Regions from separate parts of the Globicatella sp. PHS-GS-PNBC-21-1553 genome, predicted to be linked through region 2. Evidence: predicted binding sites of a transcription regulator. Region 2 holds the regulator's gene; the other holds the start of a gene.

Region 1 (3,431 bases), 910 kb from region 2:
AACAACCGGTAAAGAAATCTTAAAAGACTTAGAACAAGTAGACGGTTTTGTGGCTGGTGTGGGGACCGGTGGTACTGTTTCGGGTACAGGATTTACTTTAAAGGAAGCAAATGCTGAGACGATTGTTTGGGCGGTTGAACCGATTGCTTCACCAATGTTAAGCGAAGGGCATGCAGGCCCTCATAAAATTCAAGGAATTGGGGCAAATTTTGTACCTGATAATTATAAAGCTGAAGTTGTAGATCGTGTTTATACAGTTTCTAATGAAGATGCGATTGAATCAACAAAATCATTGGCTAAAACAGCAGGATTGTTAGTGGGTATCTCATCAGGTGCTAATGTCTTTGCGGCTACAGAATTAGCAAAAGAATTAGGATATGGAAAAACAGTGGTGACCGTTTTACCAGATACAGGTGAACGTTACTTATCTGCAGGGTTGTTTAATGCTTAAATTATTTAAGTTTTGGTGGGAGGAAGCCAAATGGGCTTATCAACAAGATCCTTCTTGTACTAGTGTGATACAAGCTTTTCTATTATTTCCAGGCATAAAAGCTAGACGATATCATACCTTGAGTCATTGGTTATATCGACGTCAGCATTTATTTTTAGCTCGTTGGGTCTCCGAAAGAGCCAAAACTAAGACTGGTATCGATATTCATCCAGGTGCTCAAATTGGGCATCATCTATTTATTGACCATGGTACCGGAGTCGTAATAGGTGAAACGGCCATCATTGGCAATCGTGTAACGATTTTCCATGGTGTAACTTTAGGCGGAACCGGTAAAGAGAAAGGGATTAAACGTCACCCTACTGTTGAATCAGATGTGATCTTAGGGGCAGGCGCAACGGTTTTAGGAAATATTACTATTGGACAAGGTGCTAAAGTAGGTGCCGGTGCTGTGGTGTTAAAGTCAGTACCTCAAAATGTGACTGCTGTTGGAATACCGGCAAAATATTATCAAACAAAAGATATACCTGTTAATAGTGTTCCACCAGAATGGTTTATTTAATAAAATATGTTTTTTTATCGTGATTAAAAATATTAAGGATATGTAATTAATCATTTAACAATTCATCTTTAAGAGACTGGCTTAAACTTGATTAATTTAGTCAACTTAGTGCTTGTTAGTTTATAGCGCATTGGTTAAGTGCGGTGAATAAACGAAGCGAAAATCATTCGATTTTCTACTTCTGATTCACTCCCTATTTTTTAATCAATAAATAACTTAGTTAAGACAAGTTAACACCTTACAAAATAGAATTATTAGAATTACATTTAGTTTAATTTTTGAGCCTGTTCTAATCGCTTTTGGAAAATTTAAAATGTATGAAATTTAGTATTGTTAATTTTGATAAGCAGCCAAACCTCACTAAAAACACTATATTTAGTGTTCAAGTAAAAATTAAACACAATATATAGTTGCAATAGCAGTAAAGATAGGGTAGTATATAGTCATTGACAATCAGTCGATAATCAAATCGACGGAAAGAGAGTGGATTATGAAAACTGTAACTGTTTATTCAAAACCAAATTGTATGCAATGTAATTTTACCAAAAAATTCTTAGAAGATAATTCTGTAGAATATACAATGATTGATGTTTATGAAAATGAAGAAGCATTAAATAAAATTAAGGAAATGGGCTTCCAATCTTTACCAGTAGTAGAAATTGAAGGCGAAGAACCATTCTTTGGTTTTAGACCTGATCGCTTAGCAAAATTAGCGGTATAAATCAATATGATTCAGATTTACTCGATTAATTAGTTATTAGACTAATAGTCGAGTTTTTTTGTTATTAGGAGTTTTGATCAAATAGTTTAGGTGAGCAATATTACTCAGTTTATTCGCACTGAATGGTATAGAGCTTTTATTAAAAAGTAATTTTAATAACGGGTTACTAATAGAAAATTTGTTGCAAATAAATTACCATACTCGATGATGCTGATTGTCCATATGGACTTTTAAGCCCAAAAAGATTCTGGCATAATAGATTAATTTCATTAGTAAAGAGAGGAAATCAATTGGAAAACATCATTTTACTAACAAATAACTTGTTCGACTACTTTATTAACCATTTAAATGCTCAAACTTTTTTCATTGTATATTTAATTATTCTAAATGTCAGTTCGCTGTTCGCGATGCTTTGGGATAAATGGATGGCTATTAATAAGGCGCAAAGGATTTCAGAGCAGACCTTATTAGCCATGGGGTTTTTTGGCGGTGGACTTGGAGGATTAGTGGGAATATTTCTTTTTCGCCATAAAATTCGTAAACCTTATTTTACGATTGTTTATCTAGCGGGTATCTTTTTAGTAGTGTTAGTATATTATCAATTTTTTGCTTCACTATTTTAAATTTGTTATACTTATTTCAATTAGAATGGAGGTTTTATAAATGACTGATTGTATTTTTTGTAAAATAATAAATGGAGAAATTCCTTCTGTAAAGGTCTATGAAGATGATTTGGTGTATGCCTTTTTAGATATTTCTCAAACAACTCCTGGTCATACATTATTAGTTCCGAAAGAACATGTGCAAGATATTTTTGATTATTCACCAACATTAGCGGGGGATGTGTTGTCACGTTTACCAAAAATTGCGAAAGGATTAGATAAAGCATTTCCAGATATGTTAGGTTTAAATATTTTAAATAACAATCGCGAGGCAGCTTACCAAACGGTGTTTCATTCACATTGGCATCTCATTCCACGTTATGGTGAAAAAGATGGCTTTGGTTTGACATTTACTAATCATATGGATGATGTATCGAAAGAACAGCTAGCATCTTTAGCTGACCAAATTACGCAAGGGATTAGTGAGGTGACTGAATAATGAAACAAACTTTTAGGTCCGGCTTATTTTGGGGTGCTGTGATAGGAGCAGCCATTGGTCTACTCAATGCACCACGAAAAGGTTCCGAAACACGTACGCAATTGAAGGAATTTAAAGAGCAAACTCAAAGCGATGTGACCGACTTGAAATTTAAAGTAGATCATTTGAATACTGTTGTTGATCAAGTAAAAAATGATGGTGTCCAAAAGACTCAGGCATTGGTTGAAGAATTACAAGGTGATATTAAACATTTTATGGAAAATAATCAACCACGTATTAATCGCATTCGAAGAAGAATCGAGACATTGAAAGATAATTTAGAAGAAAATATGAACAATCTAGCAAATGCATCAGAAAATTAGTATTTTTCTTGAAAAAGTACCATAAGACCACAAAATATGTTATAGTTATCTTGTTATACACTTTAAGTCAATGAAGGAGTTTTATTTATAATGAAAAAAGTTTAGTAAAAGTAGTGACTGGATCGGCAGTAATGTTCTTATTAGCAGGTTGCACTCCTACAAAAGCGAATGAAAACACAGAAGCAACTGCTGATAGTCAATCTGAAGTCATTGCAACTATCGGTGACGAAACTATTT
Region 2 (3,431 bases):
AAGTGTAGACAATCCAAGGTCTGAATGGGCAATATTTGATAATGTTCATGAGCCGATTATTGATGAAGAAACCTTTGATATTGTAAAAAGGATAAGAAAAACAAGACGAGTTCGTAACAGCTTAGGAGAAATGCCTGCCCTATCTGGTATGCTCTACTGTGCAGACTGTGGAGCAAAATTGTATCAAGTGAGAGGTAAAGGCTGGTCTCATGATAAAGAATACTTCGTTTGTGCATCCTATAGAAAGCAAAAAGGCAAATGTACTTCACACCAGATAAAGAACATTCAAGTTGAAGAAATTCTTCTGAGGGAAATTAGGAAAGTTACAGCCTTTGCAAAAGACCATGAGGAAGAATTTGTAGATTTAGTTTTGAAGAAGAAAACCAGCGAGTTAAATCAGGTATTAAGAAGTCAGAAAAAGGAATTAGAAGATTCTAAAAATAGAATTGTAAAACTCGACTCTATCGTTCAAAACCTCTATGAAGATAACTTGGAAGGCAAAATATCTGACCAAAGATTTGAAAAAATGGCTAAAGCTTATGATGAAGAAGAAATTTCACTTCAAAAAAGAATAGCTGAACTTGAAGAAACTATTTCAAAATCGCAGGAAGAAGAACTTAATGTGGAATCATTCCTAAAACTTGTAAGAAAGTATACGGATATAAAGGAACTTGATCCAGAAATAATTAGAACTTTTGTAGATAAGATTTATGTAGAACAATCAGAAAAAGTTCCAGGTACAAATTTAAAGAAACAAACCATTTGGATTTATTGGAATTTTATAGGGAAAATTGACATATAAAAATCGGCACAAAGGTTAATACCTTCATGCCGATTAAATTTTAAGGAAATAAATCCCTAATTAATAGCCCCTAAGGTTAATACCTTCATGCCGATTAAATTTTAAGGAAATAAATCCCTAATTAATAGCCCCTAAGATGGACTTTTTATTTTTAATATTTGTTTTCGTGGTGTTATTCATCTTGTCAAGAAGAGATGAGCGCAGAAATAAACGCTATTATCAACAGATGAATCAATATCAAACATATAATCAATATGGACAACCGGTGAACCCCTATCAACAAGCACCGTACCCACCTTATGGTAAAGCGATTGGTAAATGGACTTATTTCTTAGTAGTTTTCTTTTTAGGTGGCTTGGGTGTTCATAAATTTATCGCTGGCAAATGGGTTCAAGGATTATTATATTTAGCCTTTTCATGGACTTTTGTGCCTAAGCTTATTTGCTTTTTTCCATTTGATTGGAGTGTTATTTAGACAACCAGACCAGTTTGGCAATATTTATATTTAATATTAGTAGAGCTAGAGGCGAACAGAAGGCAACAAGATATTTTCGCTAAATATTATATTTAATATTAGAAGTGTTAGAGGACGAATAGAAGCCAACAAGATATTTTTGCTCATTAATATTGGTAGCGTTAGATGACCTCTATCTAATGAATTTAGGTGCCTAAGAATCGATTCTTTTAACTCACAAAACGTTTACTACAGCATCACATTGTCATTAAATTAACTGAGTTTTTCAGAGTGTCAATGCCGGTGTAGATATGCTACAATAGGAGTAACTAACAGTGTTTAGAAAGGAGGAGCGCTTTTTATGCTATGTCCAAAATGTCAAAGTTCACAAACAAAAGTAATTGATTCACGTTCTGTCGATGATGATACTTCGATTCGCCGTCGTCGTGAGTGTTTAAATTGTGGGTACCGTTTTAATACTTATGAACGAGTAGAACGCACCCCTTTACTTGTAGTCAAACGGGACGGCACTCGTGAAGAATTTAGCCGTGAAAAATTATTAAGAGGGATTATTCGTTCCGCAGAAAAACGTCCGATAACGAGAGAACAAATGGAACGTTTAGCATCCGCTGTTGAAAATGATATTCGCAATTATACTGACACGGAGATTCCAAGCGAACAAATCGGTGAATATGTGATGCCTCGTCTTTTAGAATTAGATGAAGTCAGTTACATCCGATTTGCGAGTGTTTACCGTCAATTTCAATCACGCGAAATGTTTATGAAAGAATTGGAAAGCATGATGAAATCACGAAGTGAAGTGCAAGAGAGCGATGAGTGAATTAAAAAGTCCAGTCCAACCCTTTATCGTGAGACATAAAGGAGCCTTGTCTGCCATTCAAATGCAAAGCTTAGTGCAATTGTATCAACCGATTATCGGGATGGATGCCGTCAATTTTTATTTATTATTATTCCAGCAGCCGGTCAATGAACAAAAGATTTCAACACAAAAAGTTCATTCGAGTTTATTTCCTTATATTGCGGGCTCGTTAGGAAAAATCGATGATGCGCGCCTCCATTTAGAAGCGGTCGGCTTAATTGAGACCTATAAACAAACGGGCGAAGGGATTTTATATCCTACCTTGCTCTATGATATGCAATATCCATTATTGATTAAGGATTTTCTAGATAATCCTTTATTGAGTAATGCGTTAATCAATCAATTAGGCGATGTGGAATTTTTTGAAGTAGTGCGTCAGTGGGAAGTTGCCCCTATTGAAATGGCCGAATACGAAGAAGTGACGGTTTCTTTTGAAACAATCATGACGCCAACCCATAATGATTATCAAGCGCAAGCTTATGAAGCTAAAAATGGTTATAATCTGCAACACCATGATCAAAAGCCACCCTCTATCTCGGTGGTGGATGATTTTGACTATATGCAAGTAATGCGCAAATTAATTAGTGCGGGCATTGATCATCAAGTTTTAGGGCCGAGGGTTAAGCAAGAAACATTGGCGATTCATAAAGTCTACGGTTTTGATGAAGAACAGATTAGTCAGTTATTATTAGAAAGCTATGATGGTGAGTTACCGGCTATTCAATATCAAGAGTTAAAATTAGCTGCTCAACGGATGAGCGAAAAGAATAAACATCAAACAACCAATGTTCCACCCGCTTCGTCACAACCAGTAAAAGAGATTGTTGAAAAAACGACCATCCAAACATTAAAAGAGCAGTATCCTCATTTTGCAGAAGCTGATTTAGAAATCATGGCTCTGTGTGAAGAAGTATCTCCAGAGGTATTGTTAACACAAATTAAGCAATCAAAAAATGGTTTTGTCTCTAGTAATGAAATCCAGTATGTTCATAATATTGCGATGCGCTCGCAGTTACCAAAGAGTGTGCAAACATTCTTAGTCTACTATTTATTAATGATTGAGAATCGTGCTGATTTTCAAAAAGGTGAAAGTGAACGGATTGCTAACTTATGGCAACAAGAACAGCTAACCACAGTGGCGAAAGTAATGACCTTTGTTCATCAAAAAGCCAAAGATCGTATGATGAAGCAAAAACAATATGAAAACCGTCAAAATCACAATAAATCATATCCAAGCTATCAACGTCAGAAGAAGACGGAGCGTCAGCCTTATTGGGCACAACAGAATCAAGAAA

Evidence for each region. Region 2 encodes NrdR, which represses ribonucleotide reductase genes. Its sites were predicted from a motif close to ACACNATATATNGTGT; they were not measured.
Region 1: nrdH (glutaredoxin-like protein NrdH) is a predicted target of NrdR. The motif match lies at 1,408-1,423, and genes of this name have one in related genera.

What each region holds. Positions count from the first base shown of each region.
Region 1 is NZ_CP085470.1:2,117,719-2,121,149, forward strand. It holds gene cysK (cysteine synthase A) at 1-451, shown strand, start outside; gene epsC (serine O-acetyltransferase EpsC) at 444-1,010, shown strand; gene nrdH (glutaredoxin-like protein NrdH) at 1,501-1,731, shown strand; gene LB888_RS10255 (DUF1294 domain-containing protein) at 2,022-2,354, shown strand; gene LB888_RS10260 (HIT family protein) at 2,395-2,832, shown strand; gene LB888_RS10265 (YtxH domain-containing protein) at 2,832-3,194, shown strand; gene LB888_RS10270 (peptidylprolyl isomerase) at 3,326-3,431, shown strand, end outside.
Region 2 is NZ_CP085470.1:491,092-494,522, reverse strand. It holds gene LB888_RS02315 (recombinase family protein) at 1-802, shown strand, start outside; gene LB888_RS02310 (TM2 domain-containing protein) at 984-1,277, shown strand; gene nrdR (transcriptional regulator NrdR) at 1,618-2,097, shown strand; gene LB888_RS02300 (DnaD domain protein) at 2,090-3,431, shown strand, end outside.